2 regions of the Amycolatopsis samaneae genome follow, and region 2 is predicted to be linked to the other one. Evidence: predicted binding sites of a transcription regulator. Region 2 holds the regulator's gene; the other holds the start of a gene.
What was found. Region 2 encodes HspR, which represses chaperone genes until heat shock. Its sites were predicted from a motif close to ANNTTGAGTNNNNNNNACTCAANNT; they were not measured.
Positions count from the first base shown of each region.

Region 1: lon (endopeptidase La) is a predicted target of HspR. The motif match lies at 5,429-5,453, and genes of this name have one in related genera.

Region 1 covers NZ_BAABHG010000008.1:99,004-109,049, forward strand. Annotated here, with positions in the region: gene ABD987_RS21745 (sensor histidine kinase) at 1-857, opposite strand, end outside; gene ABD987_RS21750 (DedA family protein) at 994-1,647, shown strand; gene ABD987_RS21755 (alkaline phosphatase PhoX) at 1,700-2,860, opposite strand; gene lon (endopeptidase La) at 3,012-5,414, opposite strand; gene ABD987_RS21765 (SAM-dependent methyltransferase) at 5,668-6,522, opposite strand; gene ABD987_RS21770 (GNAT family N-acetyltransferase) at 6,602-7,540, opposite strand; gene ABD987_RS21775 (putative bifunctional diguanylate cyclase/phosphodiesterase) at 7,786-10,046, shown strand, end outside.
Region 2 covers NZ_BAABHG010000007.1:167,269-177,314, forward strand. Annotated here, with positions in the region: gene grpE (nucleotide exchange factor GrpE) at 1-298, shown strand, start outside; gene dnaJ (molecular chaperone DnaJ) at 329-1,495, shown strand; gene ABD987_RS19785 (heat shock protein transcriptional repressor HspR) at 1,501-1,929, shown strand; gene ABD987_RS19790 (sulfite exporter TauE/SafE family protein) at 1,997-2,761, opposite strand; gene ABD987_RS19795 (GntR family transcriptional regulator) at 2,832-3,581, opposite strand; gene ABD987_RS19800 (DUF305 domain-containing protein) at 4,036-4,518, opposite strand; gene ABD987_RS19805 (lytic polysaccharide monooxygenase) at 4,599-5,354, opposite strand; gene ABD987_RS19810 (dienelactone hydrolase family protein) at 5,496-6,197, opposite strand; gene ABD987_RS19815 (globin domain-containing protein) at 6,255-7,358, opposite strand; gene ABD987_RS19820 (globin domain-containing protein) at 7,686-8,861, opposite strand; gene ABD987_RS19825 (MarR family winged helix-turn-helix transcriptional regulator) at 9,212-9,706, shown strand; gene ABD987_RS19830 (MFS transporter) at 9,751-10,046, shown strand, end outside.

The sequences.
Region 1 (10,046 bases), on a different contig from region 2:
TAGCGCAGCCGGACCGGGACGGCGCTGCGTTCGGCGAGCGCTTCGAGGGCGGTGTGCAGCCCGCCCTCGTCGAGCGCGATCGGATACACGCGCCAGGTGACCTCGCGCAGGTCACGCAGGGCCTCCTGGGATTCCTCGTGTGCCTGCCGCAGCAGCTCCGCCGCGTGTACTCCGGTGGCGCGGCGGGCGCGCCCGAGCAGCATCCCGAGCGCGACGAGCCGCTGCTGGACGCCGTCGTGCAGATCCCGCTCGATCCGCCGCCGTTCGCCGTTGACCGCCTCGACCACCTCGGCCCGGCTGACGGACAGCTCGGAAACCCGGCGGCGCAACATCTCCTGGCTGCTCGGGCCGAGGAAGCGCCGGGCGAACTTGCGGTCCAGCGACACCGTCCCGGCCAGCCCCTGGAGGGCCACGAACAGCAGCAGGATGCCGAGGGCCCCGACCGGGAGGAGGTCGTACCACCGGGCGGGCACGGCGGTGCCGAGTGGCGACTTCCCGTGGCTGTACTGCACGAGGACGATCACGCCGGACACCGCGCCGTAGAGGATCAGCAGGATGATTCCCGCGCTCAGCATCCCGAGGACACAGCGCACGGCGAGGTAGCTCAGTGCCCGCCGGCCGGTGTAGTCGGTCGCGTTTTCCGTGTGGAAGAACCGTTCGATACGTCGCCTTTCCCATTCGGACAGCCAGCGGGCGCCACCGAACACGGGCTCGCGCGCGACGGGCAGCGCGAGCGCGAGGCCGCCTACGACGACGTAGGCGAACTCCACCCAGGCGGTCAACGCGCCGAGCACGAGGCCCAGCGTCGTCCGCGCGAGGGTGCGCAGCCGGGTGCGGAAGGTGGCGGATTCGGACACAACGCCCAGGCTAGCGAGGGCGGCGGCGTCCGGTACTGAGGTTTTCCGCAGTGATCCTTGCCGGTTCACCCCAGTGTGTGGGCTCCCGGCGGTTCGTACGTTCGGTGACATCCGCAGACGACCACGAAGGGCCGCCATGAATCTCACACTCGCCGAAGCCGCCACCGAACCGATGGGCGGTCTCGCCGGCTGGGCCGTCGGCCTGATGGACTCGCTCGGCGGCTTGGGGGCCGCGGTGATCGTCGGGCTGGACAACCTGTTCCCGCCCATCCCGAGCGAGCTCGTGCTCCCGCTCGCCGGGTTCTCCGCGAGCCGCGGCACGTTCAGCCTCTTCGGGGCGCTGTGCTGGACGACGCTGGGCTCGGTCGCGGGCGCGGTGGTCGTCTACTACCTCGGGCTGCTGCTCGGCCGCGACCGCACGAGACGGCTGCTGGGGCGTATCCCGCTGGTCAAGACGTCCGACTTCGACCGCACCGAAGCCTGGTTCGCCCGCCACGGCGGCAAAGCCGTGTTCCTCGGCCGGATGGTGCCGATCTTCCGCAGCCTGATCTCGCTGCCCGCCGGGATCGAACGGATGCCGTTCGGCCGGTTCCTGCTGCTGACCACGGCGGGCAGCCTGCTGTGGAACACCGCGTTCGTCGTCGCCGGATACCTGCTCGGGGAGAGCTGGCACCTGGTCGACCGCTACGCCGAGGTGTTCCAGTACCTGGTGATCGCGGCCGTCGCGCTCGCACTGGGCCTGTTCGTCTTCTTCCGCCTGCGTGAACGGAGCCGAGCCGATGCCCGCTGAGATCCGCAGGGCCTCCACGACCGGCTCCGGGTCCGTCGGGGAGGCGGCGGTGTCAGGAGCGGAACGGTCCGGTGACCTCGTAGGTGATCCCGTCCGAGGAGGAGCCGGAAGTGCCGCGCTGCGAGGAGAAGTACAGCCGGTTCCCGGCCGGGGTGAACGCGGGCCCGGTGATCTCCGACGCGCTCTGCCCGGTGACCCGCAGGAACGGCGCGACGATGTCGTCCGGGGTGATGAGGCAGATCTCCATGTTCCCGCCGTCCTCGGCGACGAACAGATCGCCCGAGGCCGAGCCGGTGACGTTGTCGACACCGGTCAGCGGTGCCGTGCCGTTCGTGACCAGCGAGTCGTCGTAGGCCAGTTCGTACGTGTTGTTCGCGAGGTCGAGCTGCCAGACGCGGTTGTCGCCCTTGGTGGTGAACCACGCGGTGTCGTTGGCGTAGTGCAGACCCTCGCCGCCGTTGAACCGTTTCGCGCCGGACACCTGGTTACGTGTCGCGGTCGGGGAGCCGCCGGGGTCGGGGACGGTCGCCCAGGTGAAGCTGCCCGATGTCGCCGTGCCCGCTTTGAGCACCTGGAGCGTCCCCGCCGCGAGGCTGCCCCAGGTCGTCGGGACGAATCGGTAGAAGCAGCCGTCAGGGACGTCCTCGGTCAGGTAGACGGCCTTGCGCACCGGGTCGGCCGCGGCGGCCTCGTGCTTGAACCGGCCCATCGCGAGTCGCTGGACGGCGGCGGAGTCGGGGCCCGCCGGTGCGCATTCGTAGACGAACCCCCGATCGATCTCCTCGCAGGAAAGCCAAGTGCCCCAGGGCATCGCGCCGCCCGCACAGTTCTGGCGGGTGTTGCTCAGTATCCGGTGCGCGCCGACGATGTCGGCGTTCGCGTCGAAGCGGACCGCGCTCGCGCCGCCGCCGGGGGTGATCTCGGAGTTCGACACGTAGAGCCAGCCGGTGCCGTCGGGGAACACCGCGCCGCCGTCCGGGGCGCTGTGCCAGATGTAGCCGGTGCTCGCGACCTGCTTGCCCGATCGCGCGATGACCCGGCTGGTGAATCCGGCGGGCAGCTGGATCCCGTTGGCGTCGGCCGCTCCCAGCGGGCCGTAGGGGCTGGGGCCGTTCTGCGCGGGCGCGGCCAGCGCGGACGAGCTCAGGGTGTTGCCGAACGCGGTGACACCGGCGCCGATCACGGCCGCGCGCAGGAAGTTCCGTCGCTTCACTCGAGCCTCCAAGGATCCGCTTCGTGGTGGGGCGGTAAAGGAGCGGATCGGAGGTTACGGGCGAAACGGGACAAAGAGATGAACGCGCGATGCAGCCGAAGGGGACTTTCGGTGCGTCCACCGCACCGGAAGTCCCCTTCGGACCAACCGGCTACGCCGCCTGGGGCAGCGGCGCCGACGCCGGGGCCAGCGCGAGGTCGAGCACCTCGCGGACGTTCGCCACCGCGTGCACCTCCAGGTGATCGAGCACCTCGGCGGGCACGTCGTCCAGGTCCGGTTCGTTGCGCTGCGGGATGATCACGGTCTTCATCCCGGCCCGGTGCGCGGCGAGGAGCTTCTGCTTGACCCCGCCGATGGGCAGCACCCGCCCGGTCAGCGACACCTCGCCGGTCATCGCGACGTCCGCGCGCACGACCCGGCCGGACAGCAGCGAGGCCAGCGCCGTCGTCATCGTGATCCCGGCGCTCGGGCCGTCCTTCGGCACCGCGCCCGCGGGCACGTGGACGTGGATGCCACGCTCCTTCAGGTCACCGACCGGCAGCTCCAGCTCCGCCCCGTGGGAGCGCAGGTAGGACAGCGCGATCTGCACCGACTCCTTCATCACGTCGCCGAGCTGGCCGGTGAGCTGCAGCCCGGTCGCGCCGGACTCCGGATCGGCCAGCGACGCCTCGATGTAGAGCACGTCGCCGCCCGCGCCGGTCACCGCGAGGCCCGTGGCCACGCCCGGGGTCGCGGTCCGCTGGGTCGACGCGGGCAGCGACGACTCCGGCAGGTGCCGTGGGCGTCCGAGGTAGGTCTCCAGGCCCTCGGCGTCGACCTCGACCGGCAGGGTGACCTCGTCGAGCGCGACCTTGGTGGTGATCTTGCGCAACACCTTCGCGATCGTCCGGTTCGCGTCGCGCACGCCCGCCTCGCGGGTGTACTCGGCGGCGATCCGGCTGAACGCGCCGTCGGTGAGCACCACGTCGCCCTCGCCGAGCCCGGCGCGTTCCAGCTCACGGGGGAGCAGGTGGTCGCGGGCGATGGTCACCTTCTCGTGCTCGGTGTAGCCGTCGAGCGTGACCAGCTCCATGCGGTCCAGCAGCGGGCCGGGGATGGTCTCCAGCGCGTTCGCCGTCGCCAGGAACACCACGTCCGAAAGGTCCAGCTCGACCTCGAGGTAGTGATCGCGGAAGGTGTGGTTCTGCTCCGGGTCGAGGACCTCCAGCAGCGCCGCGGTCGGGTCGCCCCGGTAGTCGGCGCCGACCTTGTCGATCTCGTCGAGCAGCACGACCGGGTTCATCGAGCCCGCTTCCTTGATCGCACGGACGATCCGTCCCGGCAGCGCGCCGACGTAGGTCCGCCGGTGCCCGCGGATCTCGGCCTCGTCGCGGATGCCGCCGAGCGCGACGCGGACGAACTCGCGGCCCATCGCCTTCGCCACCGACTCGCCCAGCGACGTCTTGCCGACGCCGGGAGGGCCCGCGAGCGCGAGCATCGCGCCGGACCGCCGTCCGCCGACGGGCCCGAGTCCGGACTCCGCGCGGCGCTTGCGCACGGCCAGGTACTCGATGATGCGTTCCTTGACGTCGTCGAGGCCCGCGTGGTCGGCGTCGAGGATCGCCCGCGCGCCGGCGATGTCGTGGACGTCGGTGGTCCGCTCGTTCCACGGCAGCTCCAGCACCGTGTCGAGCCAGGTCCGGATCCAGCCGCCCTCCGGTGACTGCTCGGACGTCCGCTCCAATTTGTCCACTTCGGACAGTGCGGCCTTCTTGACGTGCTCGGGCAGCTCGGCGGCCTCGACCCGCGCGCGGTAGTCGTCGTCGGCCGCGGTCCCGTCCAGCTCGCCCAGTTCCTTGCGGATCGCTTCGAGCTGACGCCGCAGCAGGAACTCCTTCTGCTGCTTCTCCATCCCGTCGGCGACGTCCTTGCGGATGGTGTCGGTGACCTCCAGTTCGGCGAGGTACTCCCGGCTCCACTCGAGCGCCTTCTCCAGACGCGTCGAGACGTCGAGCGTGGTGAGCAGTTCGAGCTTCTGCTCGGTCTTGAGGTACGGCGCGTTGCCGGACAGGTCGGCGACCGCGGCGGGCTCCTCGACCTGCTGGACGGCGTCGATCAGCTGCCAGCCGCCGCGCTGTTGCAGAACGGAGATGACGACGGCCTTGTACTCGGTGGCGAGCTGGGCCGTGCGGTCGTCGGTCACTTCGGCGGCGTCTTCGGCGTGGACCCAGCGGGCGGCGCCGGGGCCGTCGGCGATACGGCCGACGGTGGCGCGGCGGGTGCCACGCAGCAGTACCGCGGCCTTCCCGCCGGGGATCCGGCCGACGCGCTCGACAGTCGCGACGGTGCCGAACTCGGCGTACTCGCCGTGGACGCGGGGGACGATCAGGACCTCGGCCTTCGCCGCCGCGGCGGAGCGGATGCCGGGGAAGGACGCCTGCGCTGGCGTCTTGGCCTGGGCGGACTCCACCGCGGCCCGGGTCTCGCTGTCGGTCAGATCGAGCGGGACCACCATGCCCGGCAGCACGACGTCGTCGTCCAGCGGGAGCACGGGCAGGAGGCGGGTGTCGGTCATGTGCACTCCTCGGTTAGTTGAGTCTGCCTAGCTCAACTCTCCGATGGGTGGGTTTGTTTCCGATGGAGTGTTCGCCCGCAGCGATCACCCCGTCCACCCCCAAACATCCGACCCCCACCCACGCCCCATCGCGCCCCCGAGTGCATTTAGCGGGCTAAACGCACTCGCCGAGGCGGCCCGGAGCGCGTTTAGCCCGCTAAATGCACCGGGCGGCGGCAGGGGGCGGCGCGGACATCGGAGGTATGGGGGTGGGTCAGGCGGGTTTCTCGGCGACGCCGCACCACGCGAAGGAGCGTGCCTCGGCCTCGATGGCGTTCAGCGAACGGTCCGGCCGCCAGTCGGGAAGGTGCACGATGCCGGGGTCCAACAGCGGCCAGTCCCCGAACAGCGCCGCGATCTCGTCGCGCTCGCGCAGCCACATCGGGTTGCTCGTGTTCCGGTACTGCCCGACCAGCCAGCGCAGCCCTTCGAGGGCCTCGCCCGGCCCGCCGTCGCCCTCGCTCATGTGCGAGATCACCAGGCGGCTGCCGGGAGCGAGCGCGTCCTGGTAGGCGCGCACGATCCCGGCGGGGTCGTCGTCCGGCCCGGCGAAGTGCAGCACGGCGACCAGCATCAGGCAGACCGGCCGGCCGAAGTCGATCAGTTCCCGCGTCCGCCGGTCCCGCAGGACCGTCTTCGGGGACCGCAGGTCGGCGTGGACGATCCCGGCCCAGTCGGTCGCGGCCTCCTCTTCGAGGATGACCGTCGCGTGTGCCACGGCCACCGGCTCGTAATCGACGTAGACCACTTTCGCCGTGTCGTCCTCGGGCAGTTCGGCCGCGATCACCTCGTGCACGTTCCCGGCCGTCGGCACTCCCGAGCCGAGGTCGACGAACTGCCGGATCCCGGCGTCGAGCGCGCTGCGCACCGCGCGGTTCATGAACTCCCGGTTGTGCCGCGCGCCCGGCTTGACGTAGGGCCACTGCCGTTCCATCCGGCGCCCGAACTCGCGGTCGACGGCCCAGTTCTGGTTTCCCCCGAGATACCAGTCGTAGACGCGTGCCGCGGACGGCTTCTCGGTGTCCACGCCCTCCGGCGCGGTGGGCGCGGCATCCCCCTGTTCACTCACGTCGCTTCCCCTCCCTCGCACCATCCCCCGTGCTCAGAGTAGCGACGGCGGGCCCCGCGAGGAGCCGCCGCGCGCGTGGTCAGCGCACCGCGGGGCGACGCTGCCAGTACGTCCACAGCGGGCGATAGCCCTGCGCGTACCAGAACGGCGTCGAGCGCGGGTTCGCCGCCGCGTGGTGCAGCAGCACGACGTCGGCGCCCTCCTGGTCGAGGACCTGGTGCGCGTGGACCGCCAGCGCGGTGCCGACGCCGGAGGACCGGGCGGCCTCCGCGACGGCCAGTGACGACAGGTAGCCGACGCGGGTCGCGGCGACGCGGTCGCTGATCCAGCCGGTCTCGCCGGGGTGCTGGACGTTCACCATGCCGAGCGGACGGCCGTACAGCTCGGCGATCCACAGCGGCGGCTCCGGCCGTTTCAGCTGCTCGGCGAGGTCCTTGGCGAGGATCTCCTCGACGCCCGCGCGCAGGTTGACCGTGCCGAACTGGGCGTCGTAGGAGTGCAGCTCCATGCCCAGCGCTACGGCGGTGTCGAGGTCGTCGGGCTCGGCGCGGCGGATCTTGACGCCCGGCGTCCCGCGCGGACCGGCCGGGACCAGCCGCTCGGCGGGCCGCACCGCGATCACGCGCAGGGGCGCGAACCCGTGGTGCAGCATCTCGCGCGCCCCCGCCGCGTCCCGGCTCGCGCGCGGCACGATCGCGGCCGTCTCGGTGTCACCCGGTTCGGCGACCGCGCGCAGATGTTCGTCCCATCGGGTGAGCAGGGCGTCGAGTGCCGCGGCCGGGCGCGGGCCGGCGAGCTGGAGGTCGAGGCGGTGTTCGGTCAGCGCGCGCCACGGCGCGTTCGGGGCGTCCCGGTCCACCTGGACGCGGGAGGCGAGGCCCGACGCGGCGGAATCGCCGGCCCCTGCCGTCAGCACCGCGGCGTTTTCGGTGGTCCCGAAGGGAATCGAGCCGGGGAGCAGCGGGTCCACCGCCGCGAGCCTGCTCGTGTGGTCGGTGGCAATCACATCGCTGTGCATGGGCCCATTCAAGCGTTACCCGGCCGGGCGCGCGTACCGCACCGCGCGGCCGGGGCCCTTTCGTCCCCGGATGTTTCACTCCTTGGTCCACGCAGGTCAGTGCGGCTTGGTCATTGTTAACCCTGGGGTGATCTCCTAGTGTCTCGAAAGGGACACGGGTACGCCCTACGGGGTACGGTATGGCCCTTGTCCACACCTGACGTCACGGATGAACAACCGGTTGGGCAGCCGGGAAGGAAGGTCGGATGCCGGACAGCAACGCCCACACCCCAGCCTCGGCGCAGGCGAAACGGGGTACGGGTGGAGCCGGGACCGCGGCCGCTGGGGCGGCCGTGCGCTCTGCGTCGTCTGTAGCCGCTGTGTCGTCATCGGAGGCACGGACCGACGAACGCCGCTTCCGCACCTATACCTTCGTGGTCCTCACCCTGGGCCTCGTCGCGGCCTTCGCGGTCAGCGCGTGGCTCCCGTTCAAGGGCAACGCCGACCTCTGGTGGATCGGCCTCGTCCTCACGGTCGCCTTCCTGCTCGCCGAGCAGCTCGGCATCAACGTCGACGTCCGAAGCGGCATCTCCTGGACGATTTCGTTCACTGAAATACCGCTGGTAATCGGTTTCTTCGTCGCCCCGTTCGAGGTCGTGCTCGCCGCGCACCTGGTCGCGGGCATCGGGACGCTGCTCGCCCGCAAGGTCGTCGGGCGCGTCCTCTACAACGCGGGCGCGTTCCTGCTGGAGATCACCGGCGCCTTCGCCGTCGCGGGCCTGGTCAAGCAGGCCACCGGCGCCGTGGACATGACGTGGGTGGCCGCGCTCGCCGGCACCCTGGCCGCGCCGCTGGTCAGCACGCTGCTCGCGCTCGCCGCGGTGCGGGTGCTGCGCCGCCGGATGCGCGTCAGCACCGCGGTCCGGCTCACCGGGCGCATCCTCGTCGTCGGCTTCGTCAACGCCTCGGTCGGCCTCTCCGGCTACCTGGTCATCGCCAGCACGCCCAAGGCGTGGCCGCTGGTGCTCGCCGTCTTCCTCGGGCTGACCGCCCTGTACTGGGCCTACTCCGACCTGCTGCGCGAACAACGCGACATGGAGGCGCTCTCCGACGTCAGCCTGATGGTCGCCCGCTCCGGCCAGCAGGCCGCCGCCCGGCCCGCGAACCGTGCGGACGAGCTCGTCGGCGGCGTCGACGTCCGCGAGTGGGCCACCATCGCCGAACGGATCAAGGACCAGCTCGCCGCCGGACGGGTGGTGCTGCGGCTGCGGCTGGAACCCAAGGACGCCATGCGCGTGGTCGTCGCGGGCGACGAGCTGCCGCTCGCCGATCCCGCCGCCGACGACCCGTTGCTGCGGCTGCCCGGCGCGCACGTGCGGCACTTCCGGATCACCGAGGCGAACCCGGACGTCCGCTCCGCGCTGATCGACCGCGGCGCGCAGGAGGCGCTCGTCGTCCCGCTGCGCAGCGCCAGCCAGCTGCTCGGCGTCGTCGAGGCCCATGACCGGCTTTCGCGTTGGCGCGGCTTCGGCAAGTACGACGTCCAGCTGCTCGGCACGATGGCCAGCCACCTCGCGACGTCGCTCGACAACCGGCGCCTGCTCGCCACGCTGCGGCACGACGCCTACCACGACCCGCTGACCGGACACCTCAACCGGCCGGGCTTCCGGCAGGTCGCGAAGGAACCGTTGCGGGACTTCGCGAACGCCGTGGTGCTGCGCATCGACCTCGACGTCTTCTCGACCGTCAGCGACGCGCTGGGCTACGCCTGGGCCGACCGGATGGTGATCGCCGCGGGCCGCCGCATCCGTGACGCGCTCGGCGAGGAGGTCCCGCTCGCCCGGCTCGAAGGCGCGTCCTTCGCGGCGCTGCTCGTCGGCTGCGCGCCCGAGAACGCGCACCACGCCGCGGAGCGGCTGCGCACCGAGCTTTCCGCGCCGTACCCGGTCGACCGGCTGTCGGTCGAGGCGAACGCGATGGTCGGCTACGCCACGACTTCGCCGGAGGACAACGGCGACGCGGTCGACATCGACGGCCTGCTCCAGCGCGCCGACGTCGCCGTCCGCGCCACCCGCGGCGGCGAGGAGGTCCGCGGCTACGTGCCGAGCATGGGCCAGATCTTCCTGCGGCGCTTCCAGCTGGTCACCCAGTTCCGCCAGTCGCTGGAGGACGAACAGGTCTCCGTGCACTACCAGCCCAAGATCACCCTGCCCAACCGTCAGGTGCAGGGCGTCGAGGCGCTGGTGCGCTGGGTGCACCCGGAGTTCGGCAGGCTCGGCCCCGACGAGTTCGTCCCGGCGATCGAGGCGGCCGGGCTCATCGGCGTGCTGACCTCGTTCGTGCTGGAGGCCTCGCTCCGGCGCGCCCGCAAGTGGCTCGACGAGGGCCTGCGGATCTCGGTCGCGGTCAACCTGTCGGTGCGCAACCTGGCCGACGAGGACTTCCCGGCGAAGGTCGCGCGCGAGCTGGAGCGCTTCGACGTCCCGCCGGAGCTGCTGACCTTCGAGCTGACCGAGTCCGGTGTGAT
Region 2 (10,046 bases):
CAAGCTCGTCGGCGCGTTGCAGCGGGCCGGCCTCGAGTCGTTCGGCGCGGAGGGCGAGCCCTTCGACCCGAGCGTGCACGAGGCGGTGCAGCACAACACCTCGCCCGAGGTGTCGGGCCCGACGGTCACCGTGGTCATGCGCCGCGGTTACCGCTTCGGGGAGCGGGTGCTGCGGGCCGCGCTCGTCGCGGTCACCGACCACGAGCCGGGCGCCGCGCCGGCGGAGCAGCCGGTGGACCCGCCGGTCGGCGGCGAGCTGCCGCTGGACGGCCTCGATGAGCAGCAGAACCAGCAGTAAGTCGTCACGTGAGGAAGGAGGAGACGTTCGGTGAGTGCGCGTGAATGGATCGGTAAGGACTTCTACCGTGAGCTGGGCGTCTCCTCCGACGCCACGGCCGACGAGATCAAGAAGTCCTACCGCAAGCTCGCCAAGGAGAACCACCCCGACGCCAACGCGGGCAACGCGGAGGCCGAGCAGAAGTTCAAGGCGGTCTCCGAGGCGTACGGCGTGCTGTCGGACCCGGCGAAGCGCAAGGAGTACGACGAGGCGCGGCGCCTCTTCGGCTCCGGCGGTGCCGGTGGGTTCAACTTCCCCGGTGGCGGTTCGGGCGGCTTCGACGTCGGCGACATCTTCGGCCAGCAGGGTGGGCAGCAGGGCGGTTTCGGCGGGCTCGGCGACATCCTCGGCGGGCTGTTCGGCCGCCGAGGTTCCGCCGGTGCCACGGCGAACCGGCCGCAACGCGGCGCGGACGTCGAGACCGACGTCCGGATCGACTTCGCCGAGGCGGTCAAGGGCGCGACCCTGCCGCTGCGGCTGTCGAGCCCGGCGACCTGCTCGACGTGTGGCGGCAACGGCGCCAAGCCGGGCAGCACGCCGCGAACCTGCCCGAACTGTCAGGGTTCCGGGCTGGTCAGCCGCAGCCAGGGCGCGTTCGCGTTCTCCGAGCCGTGCCGCGACTGCCGCGGCCGCGGCACGATCATCGACGACCCGTGCCCCGAATGCGGTGGCGAGGGCGTCAGCACCCGCACGCGGACGCTGACCGTCCGGATCCCGCCGGGTGTCGACGACAACCAGCGCATCCGGCTGGCGGGCCAGGGCGAGCCGGGCCGCGGCGGGGCGCAGGCGGGCGATCTGTACGTCCGCGTGCACGTCGCGCCGCACGAGCTGTTCGGCCGCAAGGAACTCGACCTGACGCTGTCGGTGCCGGTGGACTTCACCGAGCTGGCGCTCGGCACCACGATCACCGTGCCCACGTTGGAGGGCAAGGTGTCGCTGAAGGTGCCGGCGGGCACCGCGAGCGGCCGGGTGCTGCGGGTGCGCGGCAAGGGCATCGCCAAGCGTGACGGTTCGCAGGGCGACCTGCTGGTCACCCTCCAGGCGGCGGTTCCCGCCGAGCTGGACGACAAGGCGCGTGCGGCGCTGGAGACCTACGCCGAGGCGATGGCCGGGCACGACCCCCGGCCGGAGATCACCAAACTGCTCGAAGGCAGGTGAGTGCGATGTTCGGCGGACTGCCCCACGGCGCGGACGAGGACACGCCGGTGTTCGTCATTTCGGTGGCGGCACAGCTTTCCGGCATGCACGCGCAGACCCTGCGGTCCTACGACCGCCAGGGTCTCGTCTCCCCCGGCCGGACCTCCGGCGGTGGGCGGCGCTACTCGATGCGGGACATCGCGCTGCTGCGCGAGGTGCAGCGGCTCTCGCAGGAGGATGGTGTCAACCTCGCGGGCATCAAGCGCATCATCGAGCTGGAGAACCAGGTCGACGCGCTGCGCTCGCGGATCGCCGAACTGACCGAAGAACTCGCGGCGGCCTACGTCGCGGCGGAGCGCAACGTCGCGGCGGTGCACGCGTCGTACCGGAAGGATCTGGTGCCGTTTCAGCCCCAGACTTCCCTGGTCGTGTGGAAACCCGGGAAACGCCGGTGACATCCGGCTTTCAGTGCGAGGACGGGGCGTCCGGTCTGCCGACCGGGCGCCCCGTTCGTTTTGCCGGTCAACCGTGGAAGGCGAGATAGGGCGCCACGGCGAGCAAGGTCGCGATGAGGACGTACTTCAGCCGGCGGGTGGGTAGCGCGCGGGCGATCTTCCAGCCGATGAGTACCCCGGCCAGTTCGGGGATCCCGACCAGTGCCGCCAGCGGCCAGTCGATGGCGTCGGCGGCGACGTACCCCACGGTGCCGGCCGAGGCGATGACGACCGACTGGGCCTGAGCCGAGGCCAGCGATTCCAGCACCGGAACACCGAGCGCGACCAGCAGCGGCACGGTGAGCATCGGCCCGCCGATGCCGACGATCCCCGCGCAGAGCGAAACGGCCAGCCCGAGGCAGGCGACCACGACCTTGGCCGGGTGCGCGCGCGTCGCGGCGGGCTGGTGCCGCTCGCGATACCACACGAGAACGGCGACCGCGGCCACGAAAACGCCGAGCATCAAGCCGAACATCCGTTTCGACACCAGGCTGTTGACCATCACGCCGAGGGGCGTCCCGACGACGGCGGTGCCCGCCAGGATCAGCGCGGTGCGGCGGGTTTCCGGCTCGCGCAGTTCACCCGAGCGCGCGTAGGCGGCGGTGGCCAGCGCACCGGTCGCGACGTGGGTGACGATGGCGGTACCGGCGACCTGCGCCGGGGACAGGCTCGTCAGCGCGAACAGCCCGATGGTGGGCAGCACCCCGCCGGGTCCGATGGCGGTGATGCCGATCCCGCCGACGAGTCCGAACAGCCCGAGCAGGATCAGCGATGGCGCGGTCAAGCCGGTCACGGCGGCCTCCGATCGAGAGTTTCGCTGAGTACGCGGGTCAGGTGAGGGTGACGTCGTCCCGGCGAATGCTTCAGCGCGGCGCGGGCTCGCGTCGTAGCGTCGCGCGCAGGGTGAGGCGGTCGGCGCGGAGGTGGATGGATTCGGCGTCGACCGCACGGCCGTCGGCCAGCCGGGTGAGCCGCTCGATCGCGAAGATCGCGGCGCCGGAGGGAATGTCCAGCAGTGCGGCGGTGTCCGGGCCCGCGGTGACGGCGTGTACGGCGACTTCGGCGCTGCCCAGCCGTTCGCCGGTGGTTTCTTCGATCAGCGCGAAGAGGTCGCGGCCGGTCAGATCGCGGTCCAGCAGCGGGCGGCCGATGTCGGCGGTGAGGTAGGTAGTGTCCAGCGAAAGCGGGATCCCGCCGAGCCTGCGCAGCCGTTCGATGCAGATGACTTCGGTGTCACGGGACAGGTCCAGGCGTTCCGCGATGGCCGCGGGCGGCCGCGGCACGGAATGGGCGGTGCGTACCTCGTTGGTGACGGTGCCGTGGCCGGTGAGTGCCTCGGCGAGGCCGGTGAGCTGATCCAGCCCGTGGCCGTACTTCGGCATCACCACGGTGGTGCCGATGCCCTGTCTGCGCGTGATCAGGCCTTCGGCGCGCAACAGGGCGAGGGCGTCCCGCACCGCGTTGTGCGAGGCACCCAGCCGGGTGCCCAGTGTGTGTTCGTCGGGGAGCACGCCATCGGCGAACGCGGCGTCGGCGATCTGCCGTCGCAGCGTGTCCGCCACCTGCCGGGCACGTTCGGCGCGGGGCCGCGAGGACATCGCTTTCTCGCTCACCCCAGCCCCTTTCGTAGCGTTCCGTCGCCGGTCACGCTACCGGGATCTTTGTTACGCCGAGGTTACGCCACTTCGGTTGACCTGCGTAAACGTTCTGGTGTGGGGGTTTGCCGCGGTGGCCGGGTGAATACGCCGGTGCGGCGGGCATGGCGGGACGCTCGGGGATGTCGCGAACGCTCCGTTGGGGACACTGAACGTCGCGAACGGGCCGTTCGGGACACGGGTCCCCGCACCGCGAAGTCCGCGAATGCCACATTGAGGGAATCAGCGTCCCCCAATGTGGCCTCCACGGTCACGATTCCCGTGCCGCGCCGTTTTTCCACAGGAACCGTCCGTTGTGGACAACTCGTGCCCAGGTCCGCCGAAGACCGGGTTCTGTCGTGCCGGGGCGATAGAATGTTGCAGGGCCGTGCCCCCAGGGCGGGTGGGGGGTGCCTGGGTGGTGGGGCGGGGGTCAGGTCGTGGTGTAGCCGAGGAGTTGCTTGATCTCGGCGGTGCGGGATTCGACGATGCGGTGGGCCAGATCGCGGGCGGCGGGGTTCTTGCCCGTCGAGGTTTCGGTCTGGGACATCTCGACGGCCTGGTGCTGGTGCCCGGCGAGGATGTCGAGGAAACGCCGTTCGAACTCCGCGCCCGGCGCGGACTTCAGCGCTCCGATCAGGTCGGGGCTGGTCATCGGCATGCCGCCGTGCCCAGCGTGCGCGCTCGCGTCGGCCGTGGCGGGCTGGCCCCAGTCACGCAGCCAGCCTTTCATGTCCTCGGCTTCGCTCCGCTGCGTCGCCTCGATCGCCGCGGCGAGTTCGGCGACCGCCGGGCGCACCTGATGGTCGCGCGCCAGCCGGACGATCTCCACGCCCTGCTCGTGATGCGGGATCATCATCTGCAGGAACATCACGTCCGCGGCGTTGAACTCCGGCGCGCTCGAAGGCGCGCGCACCGGTGGAGGGGCCGCCGCGCCCCCGGAGCATCCGGTGAGCACCAGAAGCGCGGCAGCCAAACCCAGGAAAAGCCGGAACCTCACAGTTTCTGCCACAGCGCGGGAGTGCTGGACGGTTCCCAGCCGGGGATCGCGGTGTGGGCCTGGAGGCACTTGTAGGTCGCGCCGTTGTAGGTCACCTCGGCGCCCGGCTGGTACGCCGTGCCCGCGGCCCACGTGCCGCCGGTGGGCGGTGTCGTCGTGGTCGGCGGCGTCGTCGGCGGGGTGGTCGGTGGGGTGGTCGGTGGAGTGGTGGGCGGCGTAGTCGGCCCGCCACCGCCGATCTGCAGATCGACGCACGCGTAGAACGCGTTGGCCGTGTCGGCGATGTTCCAGATGGCGAGCAGCTTCTGCCTGCCGGTGAACGAACCCATGTCCACGGTGTGCTGCACGGTCGCGCCCGGCTGCCTGCCGTGGTCGTTGAACACCGCGAGCCGCGTGCCGCCGATGTAGTACTCCCAGGTGGTGGTCGCGTGCCGCGCGGTGATGATCCAGTTGAACGACACCGACTTGCCCACCGACGTCGCGGGCCACGGCTTGGATTCGTCGTTCAGCTGCTCGAAACGGCCCTCGCCGCCGTTGCAGCTGCGCAAGCCCTTCGGGCCTTCGACGCTCTGGGGTTCGTAGATGATGTCGCCGCAGTTCGGCACCCGGCCCTGCGCGCACATCGCCTGCCTGCTTGGCGGCGAAGAGATGTAGCCGTGCGCGCTGGCGACGGCCGCCGGCAGCGCCACCACGATGAGGGGGGCGAGGGCGGCACCGGCCGCGGCGGCCCCGAGTTTACGTTTCCACGTCATTGTCGGCTCCTCGAACAGCCTTGTTCCGGAGGGCGAAGCGCATCCGCCTCTTGGAGGAAGACGTGGTCTAGACCATAAGAGCAACCGCTACCACGGTCAACGAAGAGCGCCTGAACGGCGGCGCACGCGAGGCCGAACGGCTCAGTCCGTACGGCGCAGGTGCTCGCCGAAGAAAGCGGTCACCCGGCGCCACGCGTCCTCGCTGGAATCGTGGTGATAGCCGAACCCGGCGACCTTGATCAACGCGTTGAGCGGGCCCAGCCGGAACTGGTTCGCGAAGCTGTGCCCGGCGTCGGGGTATTCCTTGACATCGTGGGGAATTCCGGCTTCGGACAGTTTCGCCTCGAGCTTGGCGGCCGCGCCGCGCAGGCTGACGTCCTTCCGGCCGAAGCTCCCGACGATCGGGCAGGCGCCGTCCAGGACGGAAAGGTCCTTCGGCAGCATTCCGTAATACGGCGCGGAAGCGTCGAATTCCCGGGTCGCCGCGATCAACGCGAATCCGCCGCCCATGCAGAACCCCACGACGCCGACCTTGCCGGTGCAGTCCTCGCGCGCGGCGAGAAGCTGTCGTGACGCTTCGATGTCGTCGAACGCGCGTCCCTGCTGGGCGAAAAGGTTCTGGAAAACCCCTTTCACGCAGCGGACGAGGCCGCCGCGCGCGTACATGTTCGGGCTCAGCGCGAGATAGCCCTCCGCGGCGAACCGGTCGGTGATGTTCCTGGCGTCCTGCGTGAGTCCCGTGACGTCGTGGATGATCACGACGGCCGGATGCGGGCCGTCGCCGTCTGGTTCGGCGAGGTAGCCGTCGATGGGGCCGCCCGGCGTGGGAACGCTGATCTCCATGGTGAAACCCTAGTCCGAAACCATCGGTTTTTCCATACTCACGGTATCCAGAACGGATCAGTCCAAGGTGAACGGATCGTAGGAGATCCGTTCCAGCTCGGTGCCCGTCGCCAGCAGCCGGGCGATCGTGGCGCGGATCATCGGCGGGGACCCGGACACCAGGACGTCGTGCGTGTTCCACGCCCCGCGCTGGGTCACCGCGGTGGCCAGCGAGCCCCGGTCGCCGCCGGCCACCGCGCCCTCCTCGGTCACCGGGGTGATGGTCAGCCACTTCGCCGTCGCGGCCAGCTTGCGCAGATCGTCGAGCACATACAGGTCCTCCGGTCTTCGCCCGCCGAAAAACAGGTGTACGCGGGGGTTGTGCGTCCAGCGCGAAAGATCGTCGAGAATGGACAGCAGCGGAGTGATTCCGGTGCCACCACCGATCATCAGCAACGGCCGCGGCCGGACGGACGGCAGGACCGAGAGCGAGCCCATCGCGGGGCCGATCCGCCACACCTCGCCGGGACGGGTGTGCCGCACGATCGCGCCGCTCACCCAGCCGCCGGGGACGGCGCGGACGTGGAAGGTCAGCACGCCGTCGTTCCGTGGCGCCGTCGTCGGGGAAAGGTAACGCCACAACCGGGGCCGGTGCGGGGTTTCCACGCTCACATAGCCGCCGGCGCGATAGGGCAACGGTTCGGCGGTCCGGACCCGGACCAGCGCGACGTCGCGGCCGATCCGGCGGTGTTCGAGCACCGTCGCCGCCCACCACGGCGGTCCCGTTTCGGCCGCGGCGGCCTCCCGCATGCTCTGCGCGATCAGCCGGTACGCCGAGGTCCACGCGGCCTCGACCTCGGCCGTCCAGTGGCCGGCGAGGTAGCGTTTCAACGCGGCGATGAGCGCGACGCCGACGGCGTCGTAATGCCGCTCCAGCACGCCGAACTTGCGATGGTCGCGGCCCAGCTGGCGCAGGAAGGTGACCAGTTCGTCCGGGCGGTCGACCATCTGGACGACGTAGACCAGCGCGCGCAACAGCCGGTCCCGCTGGACGGTCATGGTGGCCGGGAACAGGTCCCTGGTTTCCGGCGCGATCGTGAACAGCGCGCCGTAGAAGTAACTCGTGACTTCGCCTGCCTTCGGTTCGACCACGGCGAAACTGTCGCGGACGAGTTTTGCCATCCGCTGGCCGTCGGCTCCCGGGACCAGGGGACGGGAGGGGCGGGAATAGGTCGTCGGCTTACTCATCGGGAACGGGATTCTCCAGTCCTGAAAGGAAGTCTGCGATCAACGCAGCGCATCCGCGGTGCCCGCCCCCGAGCCTGCCCGACCCTATGCCCATTTCCGGAGAATGGCGCGTAAGTGCGCCACTTCCGCTCGAACGGAGCAATTTCGATACGTTTGGTCAGACTCGAATGTCACTGAGTAAGAACGATCTTGCGAGGTTTTTAGTTCGCGCATAACGGTTTTCGCCGGGTAGTAATCGGCGAAACCGGGTGTGGCGCGGGATCAGTCGACGGTGAACGGGTCGTACTGGATCTGGTCCAGCGCGCTTCCCGCGACGAGCATCCGCGACACGGTCGCGCGGATCATCGCGGGCGATCCCGCGACCAGGATGTCGTGGCCCTCCCACGCGCCGTAGCGGGTGACCGCCTCGGCGAGCGTGCCCTGCTCGCAGCCAGGGGCGTCCTCGCCGCGCTCGACCACGGGCGTGATGTTCAGCCACGGGTTGGTCGAGGCCAGGGCGCGCAGCTCGTCGAGATCGTAGAGGGCGTCCCGGGTCGGGCCGCCGTAGAACAGCCGCACCTTCGGGTTCTCGCCCCACAGTGCCAGATGGTCGAGAATGGACCGCAGCGGCGCGACGCCGGTGCCGCCCGCGACCATGACGACGTCCCGTCCGTTCTCCCGGTCGACGGCGAGCCTGCCCAGCGGCGGCCCGAGCCGCCAGACGTCGCCGGGCTGCGTGTGGCTGACGATCGCGCGGGAGACCCAGCCGCCGTCGACCGCGCGCACGTGGAACTCGATGCCGCCGTCCTCGCGCGGCGCGTTCGCCGGGGACAGGTAGCGCCACAGCCGGGGCCGCTGCGGCACCTCGACGCTCATGTACTGACCGGGCAGGTAGGGCACCGGGTGCTCCGGCATGACCCGCACCAGTGCCAGATCCCAGGTGAGCCGCCGGTGTTCGAGCACGGTGGCCTGCCAGGACGCCGGGTTCGCGTCGGCGGCGGCGGCCTCCTGCATCGCGCGCGCGACGATGGTGAACGCCTCGGCCCACGCCCGCTCGACCTCCGGGGTCCACGCCGGGCCGAGGTGGTTCTTGAGCGAGGCGAGCAGCGCGGTGCCGACCGCCTCGTAGTGCCGAGGGATGACGCCGAACTTGCGGTGGTCCCTGCCGAGCTGCCGGAGGAACGGCACCAGGTCGTCCGGCCGGTCCACCATCTGCACGATGCGCACCAGCGCGCGCACCAGCCTGCCCCGCTGGACCTCCATGTTGATCGGGAAGAAGTCGCGGGTGGCCGGTGCCAGCGTGAAGAGCATCCCGTAGAAGAACTGCGAGATCTCCGGGATGAACGGTTCGGACCTCTCCCAGGTCTCCCTGATGAGCCGGACCATCGCGACGACGGCGGCAGGGGTCTCCCGGGAGGTGGCGGAGCGGGCGAGCGGGCTGATCGATTCGGCTGTCATGGGCGGGTATTCGCTGTTCGGGGTACGTGCGAGCAGGGCTGGCGACTAGTCACGAACTGCCCGGGATGCAGGCGAGGAGTTTTCGTCGCGGTCGAACGCCTGGGGGTCTCCGGGGGAATCGACCACTGCTCCACCTCTTCGATTGATCCGGGCCAGACCGATCGCGGTTCGTGGCTCGTCCGCAGAGTAGCTGCCAGGCGGCTCTTTGCCTGCATCGTTGCTCCGGACGGGTGTATTCCCGGGCGGGGACGTGGGGCACCTCACCAGTTCGATAGTTGTGCTACGCAACCTTCCGGTCATATAGTTGTATGACACAACCAAGTGGGTAACGTGAGGACGGCGAGGCGGCGATGGGGAGCACGACCGAGGGCGAGGACGTCCGGCTGGAGCTGGTGCGCGAGCTCAGGGCGGCCGCGCTGATCCAGCACGCGTGGATCATCCAGGCCTGGAAGACGCAGCCGAATCTGCATCCCGCCGCGGTCATGCTGCTGTCGGACCTTTCGAAGGTGGGCGAAGCGCGGCCGTCCGAGCTGGCGAAGCGCCGGTTCGTCGACCTTTCGGTGGTCAGCAGGCAGGTCACGCAGTTGCAGGAGGCCGGCCTCATCGACCGTCGCCCCGCCCCCGACGACGGCCGCGCGACGCTCATCAGCGTCTCCGAACGCGGGAACGCCGAACTGGAGCGCTGGCGGACCACTTACCTCGAATTCATGCGGAACGCGCTGGGCGGCTGGGACGAGGAGCGGATCACCACGCTCACCACCGGGCTGGCGGAGCTGAACGACGCCCTCCGGACGACGCTCGGTGCCCCCGGTGGCTGTTTCGCCGCGGCGGAGAACGGAAAGTGAGCAAAGGCGTGAGTACGAGCGAATCCCAGGCCGGTGGGCAGGAGATGTCCCACCGGCAGATCATGAAGGCCTTTTCCGGGCTGCTGCTGGCCTTGCTGGTGGCAATGCTGTCCTCGACGATCGTGTCCAACGCGCTGCCGACGATCCTCGCCGACCTGCGTGGCACGCAGGGCGAGTACACGTGGGTCGTCACCGCGATGCTGCTCACCTCGACCGCGACGACCCCGATCTGGGGCAAGCTCGCCGACCTCTTCAGCAAGAAGCTGCTCTACCAGCTGGCGATCGCGATCTTCACCCTCGGCTCGGTCCTCGGCGGTATCGCGCAGTCGATGCCGGAGCT